Regions from separate parts of the Pseudoalteromonas sp. PA2MD11 genome, predicted to be linked through region 1. Evidence: predicted binding sites of a transcription regulator. Region 1 holds the regulator's gene; each other region holds the start of a gene.
The links. Region 1 encodes sigma-54, which starts transcription at its own class of promoters, with help from an activator protein. Its sites were predicted from a motif close to GTTGGCACGNNNNTNGNNT; they were not measured.
Positions count from the first base shown of each region.

Region 2: flgJ (flagellar assembly peptidoglycan hydrolase FlgJ) is a predicted target of sigma-54. The motif match lies at 4,211-4,229, and genes of this name have one in related genera.
Region 3: ISP07_RS04105 (LruC domain-containing protein) is a predicted target of sigma-54. The motif match lies at 4,717-4,735, and genes of this name have one in related genera.

Region 1 covers NZ_JADKNF010000012.1:52,615-60,518, forward strand. The annotation lists gene rapZ (RNase adapter RapZ) at 1-318, opposite strand, end outside; gene ptsN (PTS IIA-like nitrogen regulatory protein PtsN) at 319-771, opposite strand; gene hpf (ribosome hibernation promoting factor) at 775-1,062, opposite strand; gene ISP07_RS13625 (RNA polymerase factor sigma-54) at 1,090-2,586, opposite strand; gene lptB (LPS export ABC transporter ATP-binding protein) at 2,693-3,418, opposite strand; gene lptA (lipopolysaccharide transport periplasmic protein LptA) at 3,415-3,936, opposite strand; gene lptC (LPS export ABC transporter periplasmic protein LptC) at 3,926-4,480, opposite strand; gene kdsC (3-deoxy-manno-octulosonate-8-phosphatase KdsC) at 4,477-5,028, opposite strand; gene ISP07_RS13650 (KpsF/GutQ family sugar-phosphate isomerase) at 5,032-6,003, opposite strand; gene ISP07_RS13655 (calcium/sodium antiporter) at 6,007-6,975, opposite strand; gene ISP07_RS13660 (ATP-binding cassette domain-containing protein) at 7,224-7,904, shown strand, end outside.
Region 2 covers NZ_JADKNF010000003.1:10,324-18,227, reverse strand. The annotation lists gene flgL (flagellar hook-associated protein FlgL) at 1-1,173, opposite strand, end outside; gene flgK (flagellar hook-associated protein FlgK) at 1,176-3,191, opposite strand; gene flgJ (flagellar assembly peptidoglycan hydrolase FlgJ) at 3,205-4,173, opposite strand; gene ISP07_RS04770 (flagellar basal body P-ring protein FlgI) at 4,367-5,461, opposite strand; gene flgH (flagellar basal body L-ring protein FlgH) at 5,474-6,157, opposite strand; gene flgG (flagellar basal-body rod protein FlgG) at 6,173-6,961, opposite strand; gene ISP07_RS04755 (flagellar basal body rod protein FlgF) at 6,983-7,747, opposite strand.
Region 3 covers NZ_JADKNF010000002.1:304,045-311,948, reverse strand. The annotation lists gene ISP07_RS04120 (GGDEF domain-containing protein) at 1-886, shown strand, start outside; gene ISP07_RS04115 (M28 family metallopeptidase) at 1,003-2,397, shown strand; gene ISP07_RS04110 (ATP-binding protein) at 2,390-4,543, opposite strand; gene ISP07_RS04105 (LruC domain-containing protein) at 4,769-6,958, shown strand; gene ISP07_RS04100 (hypothetical protein) at 6,961-7,446, shown strand; gene gdhA (NADP-specific glutamate dehydrogenase) at 7,522-7,904, shown strand, end outside.

The sequences.
Region 1 (7,904 bases):
CGATAATGGATGCAAACGGCGAGTTTCAGAAAAACGCTTGATTAGGGTTTGATCATCACTATCTAGGTAGAATAGTGTTGGGTTAGCAAAACCTGGCAGGTACTCAAGAATATCATTAAACTCTTGCTGCTCTTTCGGTAAGTTACGTACGTCGATACTGACGGCAATTTTGTCATAATTATCAGAAACACTTCGCACGAGCGAAGGCAGTAGGTTGACAGGAATATTATCAACACAGTAGTAGCCTAAGTCTTCAAGAACTCGTAAAGCGACCGATTTGCCCGAGCCTGAGCGACCGCTGATAATTATTAATTCCATTTATGCCTCTGATGCAATTACTTGAAATAGTTGCTGATCGCTTGTAGCACTTCGCAACTGTTTACAAAAATCTTTATCTTTAAGTCTATCAGCAATTGTTGACAAGGTCTTCAAGTGCAACTGGCAATCGCCATCTGGTACGATGAGTGCCACAAAAATATCAACGGGACGATTGTCTATCGCATCAAAATTGATGGGAGATTCACTGACAATAATAAATGCATGAGGTTCATCAGCACCACTCATTCGACCGTGGGGAATAGCTATTCCTCGGCCGATACCTGTACTACCTAACTTTTCCCTGTTCAGAAAAGCATCTAGGATATCTTGTTGAGATAAATGAGGAAACTGCTGGTGAGCTAACTCGCTAATATACTCAAGAATTCTTTTTTTGCTATTAAAAAGGACCGCAGCTTTGCTGCAGTCCTGATTAGTAAGTGAACTAAGTTTCATAATTTAATGTCGAGCTAATTTCTCTTTATGCTTAATGACTTGGCGATCAAGTTTATCGATCAATGAGTCAATTGCTGCGTACATATCTTGATGTTCTGTAGAAGCGAACAACTCGCCTCCGTTTACATGTAAAGTTGCTTCTGCTTTTTGGCTTAATTTTTCTACATCTAAAATGACATGAACATTATTAATATGATCAAAATGCCTTTCTAGTTTTGCGAACTTAGTGTTTACATAGTCTCTTAATGAATCAGTGATTTCTACATGACGACCAGTTAAATTTAGTTGCATAAGCATTTTTCCTTCTATGTAAAACGTCTAAATCAGACTCTTACGCTGATTAGACGGAGGTATTGCTAGAGACTCACGATATTTTGCAATTGTACGTCTAGCTACTTTAATTCCTTGCTCAGCCAATATATCTGCAATTTTGCTATCACTCAATGGTTTAGCTGAGTTTTCTGCAGCGACTAACTTCTTGATTAAAGCGCGTATTGCTGTAGAAGAACACTCACCACCATTTTCGGTGCTGACATGGCTTGAGAAGAAATATTTCAACTCAAAAATACCCCGTGGGGTATGCATATATTTTTGCGTTGTTACCCGTGAAATCGTCGATTCATGCATTTCGACCATTTCAGCAACATCATTTAGCACCATCGGCTTCATTGCCTCAGGGCCATGCTCAAAGAAAGCTTGTTGTTGTTGAACGATACAGTTGGTCACTTTTAAAAGCGTATCGTTACGGCTTTCTAAGCTCTTAATAAACCACTTTGCTTCTTGTAAGTGAGAGCGAATAAATTGGCTGTCGCTACTTGATTTAACAGAGCGAGACATCGCCGCATATTGGCTGTTCACTCTAATCTTTGGCATACAATCTGGGTTTAACTCGACTACCCAGCGGCCTTTCACTTTTTTCACTGATACATCAGGTATAACGTACTCAGATTCTTCGCGTACTATGCTATCCGCAGGCTTAGGATTTAAGCTGTGAATGAGCGTCATCACTTCTTTAAGCTCGTTTTCTTTAAGCTTAGTCTTTTTCATTAAAGTGCGATAGTCGCGACTTGCTAATAATTCGATATGCTCAGATAAAACCATTTTAGTTTCAGCTAAATATGGCGTATTGGCATCGAATTGACGAAGTTGTATACACAGGCACTCTTGTAAACTTCGCGCGCCGATACCAACTGGATCGAATAACTGTATTCTTTTTAAGACAGCTTCAACTTCATCTAGTTCGATTTCTTCTTCATCATTATTTTGATTAAAGCTTTCGACAATATCTTCGCAGCTAACCGTTAAAATACCTGAGTCATCGATAGCTTCAACGATGGCAACGGCAATCGCTTCATCGGTAGGACTAAATGGTGTGAGCTGTAGTTGCCACATTAAATATTCTTGCAGTGTTTCTGTTGAAGCACCTTGGTAAATAGACTCGTCTTCAGGCATTGGCCCAGACGATGTTGATGGGGCGGCACTCATGTACTCATCCCACGTAATATCCATAGCTAAGTCATCGCTAACCGTATCCTTACTCAGAGCATCACTACTTTCTTGCTCGAATTCGCTAGGTGCTTCGTCGGCAGACGCGCTGACTTGTACATCGTCAGACTCCGCTTTTTGCTCATTCTTACCGATGCTTTCTTCGTTGTAATCCGCTTCTTCCACTTCAAGCAGAGGATTACTATCAAGCGCTTCTTGAATTTCTTGCTGGAGATCCAATGTACTGAGCTGCAACAAGCGAATGGCTTGTTGCAGTTGTGGAGTCATTGTAAGTTGCTGGCCCATGCGCAGCTGTAATGATTGCCTCATGTATCCCTAACAATCCTTTTTAAGTTATCGGTAACGGTGAAGACACTGTTATCGATTTATTGTCGTTGTATAAGTCTAGCAGATGCTCTAGTCGGTGGCGTAATGGTTACAGCCTAAATTGCTCGCCTAGATAAACATCACGTACAGTTTGGTCAGCTAATACGTGCTCAGGTGTCCCTGATGCAATTAGCTCCCCATGAGAAACAATGTAGGCTTTTTCACAAACATCAAGGGTTTCTCGAACATTATGGTCAGTAATAAGTACACCAATACCACGATTTTTTAGGTGCTCAATAATTTTCTTTATATCTAACACCGAAATAGGATCAACACCAGCAAAAGGCTCATCTAAAAGGATAAATTTAGGATTAGCGGCTAATGCACGTGCAATTTCAACGCGGCGTCGTTCACCACCTGACAGTGCCATACCTTGGCTATCGCGAATATGTTGAATGCTAAATTCATCTAATAAGTTGTTAAGCGTCTCTTCGCGCGTTGTTTTGTTAAGATCTTTGCGGGTCTCTAATATGGCCATCAAGTTTTGGTAAACTGTTAATTTTCGAAAAATAGACGACTCTTGTGGTAGATAACCAATACCTAAGCGCGCACGGCTGTGCATTGGCAAAAGCGTGATATCGTTATCATCAATGCTTATTTTTCCTTTGTCGCTTGGTACGAGGCCTACAATCATATAGAAGGTCGTTGTTTTACCTGCACCATTTGGCCCTAACAAGCCAACAATACTGCCCGCTTCAACTTCAAGACCGACATTTTTAACCACTTGGCGGCCTTTGTAGCTTTTAGCTAAAAGCTCTGCTTTTAATGTGCTCATGGTTGGCCTTTATCGTCTTTTTTATTTTCTACAGGCACTAAAATAGTGTGTACACGATCTGTTGAGTTTTCGTCTTTTTCTGCGCTGATCAGCTGTTGAGCCATATCGTAGGTAATGCTTTTTGCCGTTACTTTTTGACCCGCTTGAGTGACTTCAGCTTCGCCATTGAGTGTTAAGAAGCGTTTCGCAACATCATAACGAACTTCTTCGGCGCTGGCGCTCATCACGGTGCCATCAGCTTGCTTTTCTTCGAAGTAAGCTGGTTTGCCTGTAGCGATAATTAATTCGACTGTACCTTCGGTGTCACCGCCATGTGCCTCAAGTCGCTCAGCTGTAATGCGACGATCACCATGCACGATCTCTACGTTACCTTCGAATATGCCAACGCCATCTTTTAGTTTACCGACTTGGCGATCTGAGCTAATGCTAATTTGAGCGCCTGTTTGCTCGGCAGCTGCGCCCGAAAAGGCAATCAATAAGCTTGGGATCAGGAGTAATTTCTTCAGTTTATTGGTCATAGTATATGGTTCGTGTATGGTTAGTTAACTCAACAATTTCGGCTTTTAAATCGGCTTTTAAGCCTTTACCGGTAATTTTTAAATTCGGTCCTGTTAGTGTTACAGGTTGCTTTGAAAACATCGTCATTTTATCAATGTCGACATTAATATTTTCTGCTTTTATATCTTCGATCATACCGTTATGGGTTAAGTTTTTAGCAACTACATCCCCTTCAAAAATCAGCTGATCATTTTCGTATAAAGTAGCTTCTTTGGCTCTTACTTGCCAAACTTGCTGATCGCTATAAATAGTAAAAATAGGTTGTTCAAAAAAGGTAAACCCTAATTGTTGATACAACTCCATTTTTGCAGCTGCCACTTTATGACTAATTTTACCTTGCTCGTCATAAGCTGTTTGCTTTAGAGCAACGGCAGTGTAATCAGGCGTTGCGATGATCTCGTCTTCACTAGTTATTGTATCAGTTGACTGGTTAAAGTACGGGTACCATAACCACACCATGCAACAGACAAAAACAATACTCAGTAAAATACGGGCTATATTCATGCGCTGGTTCCATCGCTAGTTAACGGCTTGCCGTTTTCTAACATCAGTAAATCAGTTAATTCACGCACGGCTCCAAAGCCACCCGGTAATAATGTGGTGTAATGAGCCAGCTTCTTGATAAGCGGGTGTGCATCGTTTACTGCGACAGCAAAGCCAACTTTTTCCATAACTGGTAAGTCTGGACCATCATCACCAATATAGGCAATCTGTTCATCTGTCAGCCCCAGTTTATCCTTTAACTCTTGATAAGCAATCAGCTTATCTTCTTGTCCCTGATAAATGTGCTGAACTGTTAGGCTAGTCATTCGCTGCTGAACTATTTGTGAATGGCGGCCAGTAATCACTGCCACTTCAAAGCCACTATTAATGAGTGCTTTAATACCAAAACCATCTTTAGTATTGAATGCTTTAAGCTCTTCGCCATTATTACCCAAATAAATTCGACCATCAGAAAAAACACCATCAATATCACAGATTAATAGTTTTATTTTTTGAGCACGCTGACTCACATCAGGGCTCAGGGGCTGGTATAGTTCGGCGAATGTCATTGCTTAGAGAACTCCTGCTTTTAATAAGTCTTGCATATTAAGGGCACCAATTGGTGTGTTGCTTTGATCCACCACAATTAAACCATTAATACGTTTATGCTCCATAATATTTAAAGCTTCAGCCGCAAGCATGTCAGGGCGAGCCGTTGTGCATGAACGGGTCATCACTTGGCTAATTGCCGTGTTATGGATATCGATGCGCTGTTCTAAAATACGGCGTAAGTCACCATCAGTGAATAACCCGGCTAACTTTTCATCTGCACCAATCACTGCGGTCATACCAAGGCCTTTGGCTGACATTTCAATCAATGCATCTTTGATGCTTTGGGTTTCGCTAACGATTGGCGTTGCGTCGCCTGCGTGCATCACATCATCTAATGTAAGTAATAAACGTTTACCTAAGCTGCCACCCGGGTGCGAAAGTGCAAAATCGTCGGCAGTGAAACCTCGGGTTTCTAGTAGCGCAACCGCCATTGCATCGCCCATAACCAAGGTTGCAGTGGTGCTTGCCGTTGGGGCAAGGCCTAACGGACACGCTTCTTGGCTAACTTTGATGCACACATGAACATCAGACAGTTTTGCCATTGTTGAGTCTGGGTTGCCTGTTAATGAAATCATTTTTGCGCCAATGCGCTTAATAACAGGGATAATACTGAGTACTTCGCTGGTCTCACCTGAATTTGAAATACACATCACCACATCGTCGCGGGTGATCATTCCTAAATCACCGTGGCTAGCTTCGCCAGGATGAACAAAAAATGCCGGAGTGCCAGTACTTGCAAGGGTTGCTGCAATTTTATTACCTACATGGCCAGACTTGCCCATACCAATCACAATAATACGACCTGTACATTGGAACATTAATTGGCAAGCATTATCGAAATCTTGATTTATATATTGCTCAATTTCTTGTAAAGCTTGTGCTTCAATTTCGAGTACGCGCTTACCCTGCGCGATAAAGCTAGGTTGTGTCATTAATTATCCTACTTGGCTGAAAATATAGCCCTGATATGCAATAAATGCGACTAACAGTAAGCCACCTTCTACTCTATTGATACGACGAGCACCTTTAAAGTTCAATGACATGGCAATCAATACAACGGTTGCTGCAATCATGATAAGTGCATCGCGGTTTGCCGCAGAAGGGTCAATAATTGAAGGGTTGATAATACCCGCAAGTGGTAATACGGCGAGTAAATTGAAAATGTTTGAGCCAACGATATTACCAAGTGCTAAGTCGTCTTCGTTTTTTAATACCCCTGCAATACAGGCTGCCAGCTCTGGTAAGCTGGTGCCAATAGCAATTATGGTTAAGCCTATTACAAGGTCTGATAGACCAAAATATTTTGCGATATCAACGGCTGATTCAACTAAAAAGTGTGAACTTACTGGTAATAAAATCATGCCGATGATTAACCAAAATATGGCTGATTTAGTGCTGACATCGTTCGGAACATCTTCACATGCTTCGCTGACAAATGGGTCATCTTGGTTTTTAGCACGCAGAGACACAATAACTAAGCCACCAATGAACACCGCAAAGGCAATCATCAAGGCAATGCCTTCAGCGAACGAAAAATAGTTATCTGAGAACACATACCAAGCGGCTACTGAGATTAACAGTACCAGCGGCATTTCGCGTTTGAGTGTCATTGAAGATACTGAAAGAGGGCGCAGTAAAGCTGTGACACCAAGTACAAGTAAGATGTTAGTAATGTTAGAGCCGACCGCATTACCTACCGCAGTATCTGTTTTACCGGCAAGTGCCGCTGATGCAGATACCATCATTTCAGGGGCTGATGAGCCCATAGCAACAACGGTTAAACCAATGATTAGGGTGGGGATCCCCATATTTTTTGCCAGTGCAGCCGCCCCATAAACAAACCGATCAGCACTCCAGACGAGTGCAGCAAAGCCAATAATTAAAATGACAAAAGAAGTCACCATTGTGATACGCCAACATTACTTATACAGATGACTGCAAATAGTAACAAAAGCGAACCTGAAAGTATAAGTAAAAGAATGGGCTGGCAAGCATAAAGCGTGCTTGGTAAGGAAACTAAATTTCAGGTGTCGTTAAGCTCTTTACAGCTAGCTTTAGAATTTATTGATAGAAAATATTACAAAATTTTACGATTTGTTTTTTCCATCTTGACTAAAAAACCCTTAAAATGGCAAAACTAGTGAAAAACGTTATGGAGAGCGACTTGTCGCAATCAATAGTAGAAATCAAGGATGTAACCTTTTCACGGGGCGATAGAATCATATATAAAAATATGAGTTTTAACATTCCGAAAGGCAAGATTACCGCTATCATGGGACCGAGCGGCATTGGTAAAACCACCATGTTACGCTTAATTGGCGGTCAGCTGAAGCCTGGCTCTGGTGACATTTTATTTGAAGGCAAAAGCATTCCTAGCATGACTCGCAAGGAACTTTATGCCGCCCGTACCAAAATGAGCATGCTGTTTCAAAGCGGCGCTTTATTTACCGATATGTCAGTGTTTGACAATATCGCCTTTCCTTTGCGCGAGCATACTCAGCTTAGCGAAGATTTAATCCGCCTTGTTGTTTTAATGAAATTACAAGCTGTTGGTCTGCGTGGTGCACAAGATTTAATGCCGTCTGAGCTTTCAGGTGGTATGGCTCGTCGTGCTGCTTTAGCGCGTTCAATTGCCCTTGATCCAGAACTTATCATGTATGATGAGCCTTTTGCTGGTCAAGATCCTATTTCCATGGGTGTGCTTGTTAAACTTATTAAGTCATTGAATGAGGTGTTAGGTTTATCATCACTGATCGTAACTCATGATGTAACAGAAGTTATGAGTATTGCCGACCACGTGATCATCATTGCTGATCAAGGAGTGATAGGCGAA
Region 2 (7,904 bases), on a different contig from region 1:
CAATGATGTTTCCTGTTTGGTGAGTTCAGTAATCGCTTCAGCCATATCAAGCTCCACCAATTCAGATTTAGCTGCTTTGTTACTCACGTCTAAATCACTATTAGACTGCTCAATTTTCTTGGCGGTATTTAAACGCCCTCCTAATCCAGCCTGAACTAATGAAACTTTATTTTTGGCATTATCGAGTTGTACAATGGCATCAGCCAAAACTTGTTCAAACTCATTCTGAGTCAAATTTGGGTTTGTCAATCCAGCAATAAGATCATCCATTGTATTGAGCGCATTCTCTTTTTGCGGCGCTTCAAGATCTACATCAATTTGCCCATTAGCAAGTGGTACAACTGATATTTCCATGCCTTGATATGCAATTTTACCATCTTCAAAGCTGCCACTATCAATTGTTACACCCGCTTGTTGTACCACATAAGTATTCGGTGTGCCTGTGGTGGTAATAAAACTTAGTGTATTGGCATTAGCCGCTGCGGCAGGATCGGCATTGTAATTAGCCTGATGGAATTTATCGAAATCAGCTTGCTCAGTAACATAAATTTTTGAGCTTGTAATCCCGCCGGAAACGGTACCGTCGTTCGAGGCCACATTTAAACGCGCGTCAACCTTCTCGAATGTATCAAAACCATTGTCACTTGATTTAATCTCTACGCCTTCAGCTACTTTGATTTTGTGTTGCCCCTGATCGCCACCATATTCATAGCGACCAGACGTACTATTGTAGCTATAAGACGGAGTATTATCTTGGTAACCCGAAAAGATAAACTTTCCATCTTCGGTTTTTGCGTTCATTAAATCCAGCATTGTACTTTGCAGCGCTTTAATTTCTTCTGCAATTCCTTCACGGTCAATATCTGTATAGGCACCATTACCTGCTTGAATTGTCAGCGTATACGCAGACTCTAATGCGCCTTTGATATTTTTTAATACACTTTCTTCGGTTGTTAATCGGCTATTCAACATAGTAATGTTTTTACTAAATTGCTCTTGCCCTTGAATGCGATCTGTATAAAGCAATGCGCGAGCTGTGGCTGATGGATCGTCAGCAGCTGTTAATACACGCTTTTGGGTATTAACCTGCTCTTGTGCTTTATTTACGTTTTGCTGTGAGTTAAGAATAGAGTTAAGGTTATTCTTATACATCATGTTATTTGAAATACGCATAATTACCTCGCCGCACTTAATAAGGTGTCAAAAATAGTACGTGCTGTTGCAAGTACTTGCGCTGATGCAGCATATGATTGTTGAAAGCGCAGCAGATTTGCAGCTTCTTCATCAAGGTTTACCCCTGATAGCGATTCATACCAAGCCTCTGACTGATCAGCCAGTGCTGTAAATGCCGCACCGTTAGTTTGGGCTTGACTAGTCACTACACCAATGTCAGTAACTAACCCAGAATACGCCTGATTAAATGTTTGATGATTATCAGCAGTACTACTAGCAACAACATTTTGACGTACTAGTTCACCATTTTGTAAATCAGCCAATTGCAAGCCATTACGGTTATCATCAAAGCCACCGGTATTGAACTCAACGGTAAAAGTGTCTCCTGTGGCAGGTGAACCTTCAATGTTAAAGTCAAACCCATAGGTATCATAAGGCGCGCCAGCTTGGGCAAGAATATTTTCAGCTGGTGGTGTAATAGTAAAGGTCGATGTACCGTTCCCGTCCGTAATTTGATATTCGTTAGCATTTGCCGTTTTCACTAATGTAATATCGCCATTAGCCAAGCTAGGAGGTGGCCCCACGGTAATACCCGTTGAGTTATCAATATCTGAAACTGTACCAGCAGAAATACTTGCATCACTGGTGTTATTAATATCAGTAGCAGTACGAATAGGTGATGCTAACGCTAAATCTTCAGGGCGCTCAGTGGCAAGCTCTAAAGTCGTTGCTGCTTGTGAATTTAGCTTAACCATAAATTGGTCACCCGTATTCGCAGTACCTGATACATTAAGCTGTAAACCAAATGAGTCACTTCCTGCAGGTGTAATTGTTGAAGAATCAATGACCCCCCCCACGATATTTGCTGTAGCAGGACTACCTAGCGGCTCACCTTTATTATCAATAGGCTGGATTTCAACTGTTGAAGCACTCGTATAAGTTACAACAAAATCACTTGCTGGCAATTCGCTGCCTTTACCTGGCTCAACCGTTGCCGTCATTGTTGATGTGCCCGTATTAGCTTGATAGCCAAACACATCTACCGTTGGAATAGCAAAGATATCACCGCCAATTTCACCATTGGCGTTCATACCTAGGCTATTTTGCTGATTAAAGGCATCGGCTAACGCTAAGCCCATTTGACCAAGTTGATTTTGCGCTGGCACTAAAATATCGTCACGAAATGCCAGTAAGCCACCAATTTTGCCTTTCAATTTACTTACATCAACATCAAGCGGCACGGCTTTGCCACCGTTTACATCAAGTTTTAATTCTTTAAAGTTCGGATCAGGGTCGCCACTGAATGAAAACAGGTTAAATGTGCCACTTTGCATGACAAGTGCTTGACCTGAGCCTAAATAAACTTGTTTTTCGCCGTTGTTGCCATCGAGTGTTTCGATATCAATCAGCTCAGATAAGTCACGAATTGCTTTATCACGTTCATTATATAAACCACTTGATACTGACTCACGATCAGTGCCATGAACAGATGCAATCTTGGTATTTAGTTCGCTGATGCTTTGAATTAAGTTATTTGCTTCATCAGAGAAGATTTCTAGCTGCTCATTTACCACGGCTTTTTGGTCAACCACAATGCTCGACAATCTGTCCATTTGATCAATTAAGTTTTGTGCATCCGTCATGACCAGTGAACGAGCTACTGTTGACGACGGTTGATTTAAGCTTTCTTGTACGTTGTTAAAAAACGAGTTGATACTGGTTGATAAGCTGTTTGACTCTTCAGAAAACAAGCTATCTACTCGGCTTGCTTCAGTTACAAACTGATCAAAGAATGCCTTATTAGAGGTATCTCTATTTAATTGCTTTTGTGCAAATTCATTCAGTAAGCGATACGTTTCACCACGACCCACTTGATTATCGATCATGGTTGTGAACTCAGTACGCTCACGCACATAGCCCTCGGTATTAACGTTGGCGATGTTTTTACTGGTGGTTTGTAAAAGCTCAGAGTTAGCTCTTACACCGGCATTTGCTATGTCATATAAGCTAAATGACATGAGGGTCTACTCCTTAACGTACCAATGAAGCAGCAACGCTTTGAAGCTCAACGCGCTTCAATACCTGCTTAATTTTATCGGCATAATTTGGATCAGTTGCATAGCCTGCTTTTTGTAACGAATCTAAAAAGGCTGCAGGCTCTGCGGTATTATTAAGTGCTTCTTGATAACGTGGATTTTCATTTAAGAAATCCACAAAGTCGTTCACACTGTCTTTAATCGATTGATAAGAGCGAAAACTTGCTTGCTTTTTAACTGGCACGCCTTGTTCAAATTCAAGCGTGACTTTGCTTGCTTTATCGCCTTGCCAGCTCCTATCCGATTTAATGTTGAATAAGTTGTTACTACTGGTGCCATCAGCTTTACTGATGATGTGTTTACCCCACCCAGTCTCAAGCGCCGCTTGAGCAACCATTACAGCAGGGTTTAAACCAATTTTTTCAGCCGCATTTTTAGCGTGCTCCCAAACAGAGCTAATGAAAGACTCTGCATCTTCAAAGCGGTTTTCTGTTTGCTCGTTCGCAGCTGTATCTGCAACAGCTTTTGGCTCAGCTTTAATCTTGTGACTGTCGCTCGTTGCACCGGTTGCGCGCTTATCACTGTCGAACTCAGCCGTCGTTCTAAGCACAGAACCTGGAGTAAACTGTTTACCATCTGGCGAGAGTTGTTGAACAATTAAGTCAGCTAGACCCAGCGAGCCGTTTGATGAAAGTTCAACCGATAACTGTTGGTCATGCATCTCTTCAAAAAACTTAACGCCGCTTGAATTAAATGGGCTATCTTTATCTTCAAACGCTTCATTTGCTTTACGCATGCTTTTCAGCAGCATTTGAGTGAAGATAGATTCAAATTGTGCCGCCGCTTTTTTCAGCGCCTCTTTTGACGCATCGCTAGAGGCATCACTTTTTAGAGCACTTTGACGTAACGAGTCTAAGTTGCCTAAATCAAAAAAGTTTTGCTTGTCGAGATGATTAGTATCCATCAGCTTTTTGACACAATAGTTAATAATGAAAATTAAAATGCAAAAATTGCGCCAATAAAAAGCTTTATAAATGAGTAGCTAATAACTGATACAGGAATGGAGTAACTTCAGGGCCAAGATTTTGGCTGATGTTTATACACTGAAGGATTAAAGGTTATAGAAACAAAAAACGCGCTCGAAAGCGCGTTTTAATTTAAATGATAACCAGTTGCCCGTTTATCGCCCCCGCTTCTTTTAAAGCTTCAAGGATTGCCATTAAATCACCCGGTGCGGCCCCGACCTCATTGATTGCGCGTACGAGATCATCAAGATTAACACCTGGATTAAATACAAAAGCACGTGAATCATCTTCGTTCACATCAATAATACTTTGATTGGTAACGGTAGTTTCACCATCACTTAAAGCATTTGGCTGTGACACATTTTGCTGCTCAGCAATCGTAACCGTTAAACCACCATGAGTTATTGCCGCAGGCTGTAGCTTCACGTTTTTGCCAATCACAATTGTACCAGTGCGGGAGTTAACAATAATTTTTGCTGCTGTGTCTGCAGGCTTAAACTCTAAGTTTTCAAGGGTAGATAAATACGCAACACGTTGAGATGCATCACGCGGTGCTAACACTCGCACTGACGCTGCATCAATTGCCTGAGCACTGTCAGGCCCCACCAAATCATTAATCGTTTGCTCTAGGCGTTTTGCTGTTGTGAAATCTGGGCGATTTAAATTAAAGGTAATATAGTCACCTTGCATAAACGGGCTCTTAATAGCACGCTCTACAATGGCACCGTTTGGAATACGACCAACAGTGGGTGTATTAATAATTACACGGCTACCATCAGCCCCTTCCGCACCTAAACCACCTACAACTAAGCTACCTTGTGCAATCGCATAGGTATTGCCATCAACCCCTTTTAAAAAGGTTTGTAATAAGGTACCACCACGTAAACTACCCGCACTACCAATAGACGAAACCGTAATATCAATGGTTTGACCCGGTTTTCTAAATGCCGGTAACTCTGCATGCACAGCCACAGCGGCAACATTTTTGATTTTAGGTTTTAAGCTATCTGGTAAGGTGATACCAAAACCATTTAACATGGCTTTAAAGCTTTGTTGAGTAAATCGGCTTTGTTCACCTGTGCCAGGCAAACCGACAACCAAACCATACCCCACTAATTGGTTAGAGCGTACGCCCTCAACCATAGATACATCTTTGACTCGCTCAGCCTGTGCAGAAAACTGCAGGCTAATTAAGCAAAGAGCGATGATGTATTTAAACCCATTCATGACTTTATTCCTCTAAAATGGGAAAAGCGAACTACTAAAGAAACGAGACAGCCAACCTGCACTTTGCGTTTCTTGAATTTGCCCTTTACCTGAGTATTGAATTCGCGCATTAGCAATACGATTGGAAGTTACCGTGTTATCTGCTTGCACATCTTCAGGACGAACTAAACCTTCTAGGCGAATAAATTCTTCACCAGTATTCAAAGTGAGCCATTTTTCACCACGAATAACCAAGTTCCCATTCGGTAAAACACGCATCACATTGACAGAAATATCACCAAATAAGCTATTTGATTGGTTAGACTTTGAATCGCCTTTAAACGATGCCCCTGAGCCAATACCAAACTGAATGCTGTCGCCACCAATGTTAACCGGGTTTCCGCCAAGCCCAATAACAGGGTCTAAACTAGCATCTGTTTCTTTGTCGGTTTCAGTTTTTGCCGCTTTAGTTGCTTGGGTAGACTCTTGCAATTTAACAGTGATGATATCGCCGGCGCGTAATGCCTTTTTATCTGAGTACAAGTCATTTGCCGAATAACTATCAAACAACGAACCTGTTGGTACCACTTGTTCAGTACTTGGTTCCGGATACATAGGCGCATAGTAAGGGTCATCCTGAACCACATGATGATTTTGCGTTGTCATACAACCACCCAGCATCAATGCTGCTGATGTGACTAAGATAATATTACGCATGCTGCCTCCTACCCATTAAAGTTGCTGATTGATGTAACTAAGCATTTCATCAACCGCTGAAATCACTTTTGAATTCATTTCATAAATTCGTTGCGTTTCAATCAAGTTAACAAGCTCTTCCGTTACATTCACGTTAGAGGTTTCAAGGGAACCTTGAACCACAGTGCCTAAACCATCGATACCAGGATTACCTTGCACAGGTGCGCCACTCACAGCGGTTTCTGTGTATAAGTTTTGCCCCATAGGCTCAAGACCCGATGGATTAATAAAATCACTAATGGTGAGCTGACCGATGACCACGTTCTCTGCTTGACCTGAAATACGCACTGACACTTCACCGTCTTGTGAAACAGTAATTGATTGTGCATCGTCTGGTACGTTCATTTCTGGCTGTAATGGAAAACCCGCGCCGGAAGTTACAATGCGACCATCTTCGTCAGTCGTGAATTGACCATTACGTGAATAGGCAATATTGCCATCTGGTAATTGCACTTCAAAAAAACCTGGGCCTGAGATCATCCAGTCCAATGAATTTTCAGTGGTAAGCATATTACCTTGTGAAAAGTTCTTTTGGTTAGCAACCACTTTGGCACCGGCACCAAGCATTAAGCCTGACGGCATTTCAGTGTCTTGCGACGAGCGGCCACCTGGCTGGTTAATGTTTTGATATAGTAAATCTTCAAATACGGCGCGGCTTTTTTTGTAGCCTACCGTGCTGGCATTCGCGAGATTATTTGAGATCACCGAAATATCGGTTTGCTGGGCGTCAAGCCCGGTTTTACTGATCCATAATGCAGGATTCATAACTCTACCCTCTCAGTCATCTTAAACAATGCGTAACAGCTGATCTTGACGCTCATCGAGCTCTTCGGCTGTTTTCATCAATTTAACTTGTAATTCAAATTGGCGTTGATTGCTGATCATATCGACCATTTCATGCACTGGGTTTACGTTCGACATTTCAAGCGTTCCCGACAATACTTTTACGTTTGGTGAAATGTCACAAAAACCACAAAGGTCATTGACCAACATGTCTTCTTTTGGTCGAAATAAACCGTCATTGCCTTTTTCAAGCTGAGTGTTATCAGCCTCAATCACTTTTAAGCGATCAACCACTTCCAAAAAGTTAGCAGGCGCACCTTGCGGGCGAACCTGAATAGCGCCATCTTCACTAAACTCAACTTTTTCAATAGGCAATGGCAAAATGATTGGACCACCTTCGCCAATTACTTGACGGCCATGGCTCGTGATCAATGCGCCATCTGGAGTAATGTTTAATGTGCCAGTTTTGGTGTACGCCTCATTGCCGGATGCATCTTGTACGCTCAACCAACCACGGTCGCTCATCGCGATATCAAGCTCACGGCCAGTTTCAACAAAACCACCCGATTCCATATTAGATCCTGGGCGTTCTTGCATTGCAAACACCCTAGATGGCAGACCTTCACCAAAGGCTTGCATAGAGCGAGCTTGTGCAAAATCAGCTTTAAAGCCAGTGGTGTTAGCATTAGCAAGATTGTTGGCCTTGAGCTCAAGACCTCGCAAACTTTGCTTAGCACCCGACATGGCAATGTAGACCATTTTGTCCATAACATTGACTCACTAAAAATACGATAATTAAGAAATGCAATAAAAGTGCCAAAGTAAAATTGACGCTAAAATAGAAGAGAAAAATGAATAGTAAGAATGAAAAAAGGCTGCCAATAGAGGAAGCAGCCTTCGTGTCGGATTAAGCTTAGAACCGTTA
Region 3 (7,904 bases), on a different contig from region 1:
TTTGTCAGATATTATTGAGCTATTACTTGATGCTGTTTGCGTAGTAGATGTAAAAGGCACCTTGCTGTTTACTAATCCAGCTTTTCAAACCATATTTGGTTATACGCTTGAAGAAGCTATAAACAAAAAGATGTTAGACTTTGTTTACCCTGAGGATAGAGCAAAAACCATTAACGCTATCAATCAAATAATGACAGATAATCTACATCCAAGGTTTGTAAACCGGTGGGTGAAAAAAGACGGTACTGTGGTCCATGTCTTGTGGTCTGTCTATTGGTCAAAAGAAAAGCAAGTCAGAGTGGCGATTGCTCATGATATAACAGAACAGAAAAAGCTTGAGCAAAAACTCATATTCATGGCTGGGCACGATCCACTTACTAATCTCCCTAATCGTAGCTTTTTAATTACCCAACTAGAAGAGTCACTATCCACTGCTAATACTATTTCTGCAATTATTGCGGTATTGTTTATCGATATTGATGGCTTCAAGCAAGTCAATGATATTCACGGCCACAGTGCTGGCGACAAGCTATTAAAAACTATTGCCATGCGAATTCGCCATGTATTGGATAAAGACGACATAGTTGGCCGTTTGGGAGGGGATGAGTTTGTAATTGTTGTAAAAAGTGTAAAACGCAAAGCTGATGTAATAAAAATTACTGATAAACTAAGTCGTGAAATATGTAAGCCTTTAGTTTTTAATGATGATGAACTGTGTTATTCCCCAAGTATTGGTGCAGTTCTATTTCCAGAGCATTATGGTGATGCAGAATTCTTAATACAGTGTGCAGATAATGCTATGTATAAAGCTAAGTATGAAGGGGGTAATCGCTTGGTGTTTTATAACGAGGGAATAAAGTTATCAGGCACTAAAAATATTAAATAGTATTAATAGCTTTATCGGAAAAATGTTTTAACCTATTAATTTGTTTTCTAACGCATTACTATTGCGCGAAATGAAATATTAGTTAGCCTTTAATGATTCATTGAAGGAGTGAAACTATGTTAAAGCGTAAAATAACAACAACGGGTGCTTTGTTTAGCTCATCGCTGTTATTGGTCTCGGCAGCTCATGCCACAACACCTCAATATAAAGATCAACAAGCTTTGCATGATATTGCAAGTGCTGTTTCTAAAACACGTATAGAGCAAGATATTCAAACGCTGGTTGATTTTGGCACTCGCCATACTCTCTCTGAGACGAAATCAGATACGCGCGGTATTGGTGCTGCAAGACGTTGGATCAAGTCTGAATTTGAGGCGATTTCTAAAGCTTGTGGTAACTGCCTAGAAATCATCGAGGTAAAAGACACAATCTCCGGTGAAAAGCGTATTCCAAACCCGGTTGACGTGGTCAATATTGTGGCTATACAGCGTGGTCAAGTTGATGCAAACCGTATGGTTATGATGTCGGGTGATATTGACTCGAGAGTGTCTGATGTAATGGACTATACCTCAGATGCGCCAGGGGCTAACGATAATGCATCTGGAGTGGCTGGCGTGCTTGAATCGGCGCGAGTTTTATCAAAGTATAAATTTAACGGCTCAATTGTTTATGCAGCATTATCTGGTGAAGAGCAAGGCTTGTTTGGCGGTAAAATCTTAGCTAAATATGCACAAGAGCATGATTGGCGTGTTCATGGTGTTTTAAACAATGACATGATTGGTAATTCAACAGGGATTAATGGGGTAACAGATAACACAACTGCACGTATCTTTTCTGAAGGTACACGCGTTATTGAAACCAAAGAGCAAGCCCATAAACGCCGTTTTACGGGTGGTGAGGTTGACTCAGCAAGTCGTAACCTAGCGCGTTACATAGATACAATCGCAGATCGTTACATCGAGAATCTAGATACCATGTTGGTATATCGACTCGATCGGTTTGGTCGAGGAGGGCATCACCGTCCATTTAACGATGTTGGCTTTGCCGCTGTGCGTATAATGGAAACCAACGAAAACTATAATCAACAGCATCAAGACTTACGTACTGAAAATGGCATTACTTATGGTGACACCATCGACCATGTTGATTTTGCTTATGCAGCGAAATTAACCTCACTCAATGCAGTAACAATGGCATCAATGGCATGGGCTCCGGCGCCACCAACGGGTGTTAATATTTCAGGTGCTGTAAAGCCAAGTACAACCTTAGCCTGGCATAAAAGCGATGATCCAACGGTGGTTAGTTATAAAATCTATTGGCGTTATACAAGTGAGCCACGATGGCAGTTTAGCCGCGATGTTGGCAAGGTAACCGAAGCTACACTGAAAAATGTTGTTATCGATAACTACTATTTTGGTGTTGCGGCTGTGAACAAAGACGGTATTGAATCACCGGTTGTATTTCCTGGCGATGTTGGCGCGTTTGAATGGCCAGACAAGTCTGCTAAATAGCAATCGTTAAGTCATAGCGTACACCACCCAGTTCGCTATGAGCTGCTGTAATACGCCAGTTATGGGCTTCGACAATTTGTTTTACTATCGCAAGCCCAATTCCTGAACCTGACTGTTTCACTGTTTTTAAGTCAGGCACTCTATAAAGGTGGTCAAAAATCTTTGCTAAACTCTCGTCGCTGACGCCAGGGGATGAATCTTCATAGCAGATTAAAAGCTGTGTTTGGTTTTGGCTAATCGTCAAATTAATCTTACCAGGGTGATTTGTGTACTTAAGCGAATTACTGATTAAGTTTGCAAATAACTGTGAAAGCCGTGTTGCATCGCACTCAAAACTTAGTTCATCAGCAACATTTTGTGTAAATGTCACTTCAAATTTTTCAAGCTGGATCAGCATATCTGCGTGTAAGCTTTGGAAATACTCAGCCGCATTAATTGTTGTTACGTTGAGCTGAAAGCTGCTTTGTTCTAAAAGTGAAATTTTATTTAAATCAGTAACTAAAGTTGCCATATCGGTGATTTTTTGGTTGAGCTTTTCGTATGTAAGCTCATTAAATTGGGTTAGGCCTGCTTGAAGCGTTTCAAGGTGTAAGCGCAACCCTGTTAATGGACCACTTAGTTCGTGAGCTACTTGTGATAATAACTTACTACGTTGACTGATTTGTTTATCCAGATAATTTCGGCGCTGTTCAATAAGCTGTTTTCTCTGTCTTATTCTTAATAAAGCAATGCCCATTGCAGCTAAAAGCAGGCTAAATAATAAGACGCTGTATAAAATAGCTTGACGTTGTGCGGCAATAGCTTGGCTTTTTTCATTGTCTTGGAGTTTTAAATCTTGTATTGCTAAATCGCGGTCGCGCATTGCAATGGAGTTTTGTAGCTCAGCTAAACGGTGGTTGTAGTTGTTACGGGCAAAGCCTTTTTCAAGCTCTGTAATAGCACGTTGATACGACAGGGCTTGTTTATAATCAGCTTGTTTTTCTGTCACAGTGATCAAATGTTCTAGGGCAATGATTTGCTTTTGCAGCTTATTTTTTTGCTTACTTAACTGGTAGGCTTGCTCAGCATAATGTTTAGCTTGTTCGTGCTCAGTAGAGCCAATGTACAGCTTAGCTAATGTAAGTAATACATCTACATATAAGTGATCGTCTTGCTTGAGTTCAATGATCACTTGTTTTTCAATGCTTAATGCTTGGTCAGGTTTATCTATTTCGAGCAAATTTATCGCAATATTATGGTTTGCCCAGGCAGTATTTCGCGTACTGTTATAACTAGCGAAGACCTGCTTAGCCTCTTGTGCGTATTCAAGTGCTGCAGGGTAGTTTTTAAGTCCATATTCGCATTGGGATAGCTTAACTAAACTATGTCCGATATCAGACAGTGAACCCGTTTGCCTATCAAAATTAAGGGCTGTAATAAACTCGCTCTTTGCTTTTTCGTATTGTTCTAAATCTAAATAACTTTGAGCAATTGAATAACTTATACCTGCTTGTAATGAAATAGACGGCGACATTTGCTGAATAACTTCACGGCGTTTTAGCTTATATTCTAGGGCAAGGGTTAACCGGTCTAACTGTTCAAGATTACGCGAATAACCATGGTAGAGCATTTCTTTTTGCTTTAAGGTTAATTCTCGATTGTTGTCGTGAATATAAACCTCAAGCAAGTTCAAGGCTGCTTGATATTCACCCGCATTATGATAAGCACTGACAAGGCTCGCAACGGCATCAATTTCGTAATCGGTGAGTTGCAAACGCTGAAACAGCGCGACATTTTGTTGAGATAAGTGAATTGCAGATTCTAATTTATTTGCGCTATATGCCAATCGAGCTTTGACTAAATATAATTCGCTATAAATAGAGGTGTCACTTTTATATTTTGGAGAAGACTCAAGTTCTTCTACTATGTTTTGCGCCTGTTGAAACTGACCTAGGTGTATATGAATGTGAATTAATCTAACATTAAAGCTTAATCGCTCAGCAAAACTGGCAGATTCAATAAGGCGTTTATCTATATTTGTTAAATATTTATAGCGTTCTTGGTAATCGCTTATTGTTCTAGCTTCATCAATGTGGCCTTGTAAAGTTGACGCAATTGATGCAAATGACAAGGTACAAAGCAGAATAACAAGAGCTTTAAAGTTCATTTTTAACATTTATTATTATTTTTTCTGAAGCAATTCTAGCACATCATGCTTTTGTGTTGAGTAAATTTGTTTTTTGTGATTAAAAAGAATTGCATTTTGCGATATAGATGGTTGCATCTTGCAAAAAGGATCTGCAAAAAATATTTAAAACCTTATTTTTTAATGAGTTATATTTTGGAACAATTGCTGCTTTAAATAATTACATAACCACAGGAGAGTGTAATTATGAAAAGCAAAATACCCGTCTGTCTTTTATCAGTGCTTGCCACTAGTTATGTAAGCGCAGCTCCGTTTGAAGAATGCCCAAGTAAAGCATTTTTAATACAAGGTACACCTGCACAAATGTTTGGAATTGATTTGGTCTCTGCTAAAGCGACAGTATTAGCACCGTCATTAAACTTTAGTGACGAAACAAACAATGAAAGCGTAAATGCTGTGGGTTTTAACTATAAAGACCAATATATGTATGGCTTTAGTAAGCAAAGCCCTAAGAGTGTTGTCAAAATTGGTGATGATTATCAACTAGAACGACTCGTGGTTAACGGTCTGCCTGATACTAACTTTTATGTGGGTGACATTCATGTAAATAGTGAAACTAATCAGGCGGTATATTATTTGTATCATCCCAAATTCGGATTGTATGGTATTGATTTGAGAGAGCCTGCTGATGAATATCAAGCTGATTTAGTTGCGGGTTCAGCTAGCTGGGGGTTAGCTATTTATGATTTTGCTTTTCATCCTAATAGCAACCTTTTGTATGCAGTTGAATCAAATGGCGACTTATACGAAATAGATCTTAATAATCAGACACCCACTTTTGTGGCGAACTTAGATATAGCTGGTGATACCGGAGCGAATGGTGCTGGGTATTTTGATGTAAAAGGACAGTTTTATTTTAGTAATAACCGAAGCGGTAAAATACACAAAGTAGACCTTAGCATCAGCCCTGTAAACGGTTACACACCAACTGCTGCGGTGTTTACTTTAGGGCCTACATCAAATCAAAATGATGGTGCACGCTGCGCAATTGCTGAGGTAAAGGTAACGGATAATTCAATCGATTTTGGTGATGCACCAGCTCCTTATCAAACCTCACTCGAAGACAGTGGCGCAAGACATTTATTTGACCCAAATGCAGATCAAACTAATTTGGTTTACTTAGGTGCTACAGTAGATGGCGAGAATATTAATACACGTTCAGACTTACTTTTAACACCTGATGATCAATCAGATGACGGCGTAAAGTTCGTCACTGATTTGGTAGCAGGCAATACCAGTCAAATTATTGTTACCTCTGCAAATGACGAGACATATCTATACGCATGGTTTGATTGGGATCAGAATTACCAATTTGATGCGGATGAAATTACGGTGTCTAAATATCGGTTAAACCAAGGCGATAATAGCATTTTAGTTAATGTTCCAGATGATGCCGTTATGGGAACAACCTGGTCTCGCTTTCGTGTAACTGATGGTAGTGAAACCAATCCAATTACAGCAACTGGTGGTGTTATTGGTGGGGAGGTAGAAGATTACTCTGTAACAACATTGGGAAGCTTAGTTTACCCCGGAGAAAATAGCTGGGTAACACTTGCATTTGAGGATAAATGGCCATTTTCTGGAGATTATGACTTCAATGATTTAGTTATAAACTATCGAACTACAATTATAGATCAAAATGGTATGGCTACAGGTTACAAAATAGAAGGTGAGCTAGTTGGGATAGGTGCTGATTTTCATAATGGCTTTGCAGTTAGGTTATATGAGACTGTGGAAGGTTCAAATGATAAACGCATTTTACGTAGCCAAATTAATGCTGAAAAAATTAGTTTACTGATTAATGGTCTTGAACAAACGCACGAGATCTTAGAGCAAAATACTGAAGATGCTATTTTCGTGATTATGCCTGATACTTGGGATTACATTGATAAACAGTCTAATTGTAATTATTTTAGAACCGAGACGGGTTGTGATAGCAACAGTAAAGTCACGTTTTCATTGTTTATTGATTTATTACCAGGTACAGCGACCGCAGATGCACCTAAGTACACATTAGATCCTTTCATATTTGCAGCTGATGGACACTATCATGGTGAAGCCTTGGTTGGTAAAGACCCTAGAAGCTGGGAGGTTCACCTTAAGAATCAGCAGCCGACAGAAAAATTTGATATGCAACTATTTTCTTTCGCAGAGTCTGATGATGCATCTGACAGTGCGCAGGGTTTTTACTTCCAAACCGAAACAGGTCTGCCTTGGGCAATTGAAGTAGGTACTTCGTGGGCTCACCCTAAAGAAGGCGTAGATATTACCCATGCATACAGCGACTTTAAAGCATTTGCAGAATCAAAAGGGCAAGAAAAGCCAATGTGGTTCAACAATGCTAAGCCTGCTAACGTGATTTCAAGAGGAGAATAATTATGAAACATTATACTTTAGTGATCATAAGCTTAATGTTAGCTGCGTGTGGTGGCGGTGGTGAAGGCGACTCTGCAACTGAAAGTGCTGGAACAAATGTAACGCAAGCACCTACAACAGATACAACGCCACCTGAGACAACACCTCCTGCTACTGGCGTGGATCCTGAGACGATGAATGATTTAACGATTGCTCCTGAGTTTAATTTAAGTAGTAAATTAGAGCTCGATGTAGATGTAGATTTGAATATTGGTGACACCAGAGCCTTTTTAAACATATGTCTTAAAGGCGACGACGATAAAGCCGATTATAACCAGTGTTTGCTTCGTGCACCATTGGTACAGAGCAAGCTGTCATCTAGTTTAATGTTAGCTAACAGTGGATTAGAGCTGGTGGCCGAGGTGTGGTTTTATGACACTCAGAGTGAGCCTTTGCGTTATTATTGGAAAAATGATAGTGAGCAGCCAATGGTGTTTATGATTAGGTAAGAGTGATCGATTCTTTTCGTAAATGAGTTTAATTTTTAAGAATCTTATTTTCAACAGCTTGAAGAGGAATGAGTGATGGAATACATAGAGCAAGTGTTAAAATCAGTAAAGAGTTCTAATCCAAATGAAACGGAGTTTTATCAAGCTGTTGAAGAGGTTCTGTCTTCGATTAATCAATATCTCGAGATTAATGATAAGTATCAAAAAAACTCTATTGTTGAACGATTAGTAGAGCCAGAAAGGCAAGTCATATTTAGGGTTCCTTGGCTTGATGATCTTGGAAATGTTCAGGTTAATCGTGGTTTTAGAATTGAATTTAGTTCATCGTTAGGTCCTTTTAAGGGCGGCTTACGATTTCACCCCAGCGTTAACCAAAGTGTGGTTAAATTTTTGGGCTTTGAGCAAGTCTTAAAAAATGCATTGACAGGTTTATCGTTAGGTGGTGGTAAAGGTGGTGC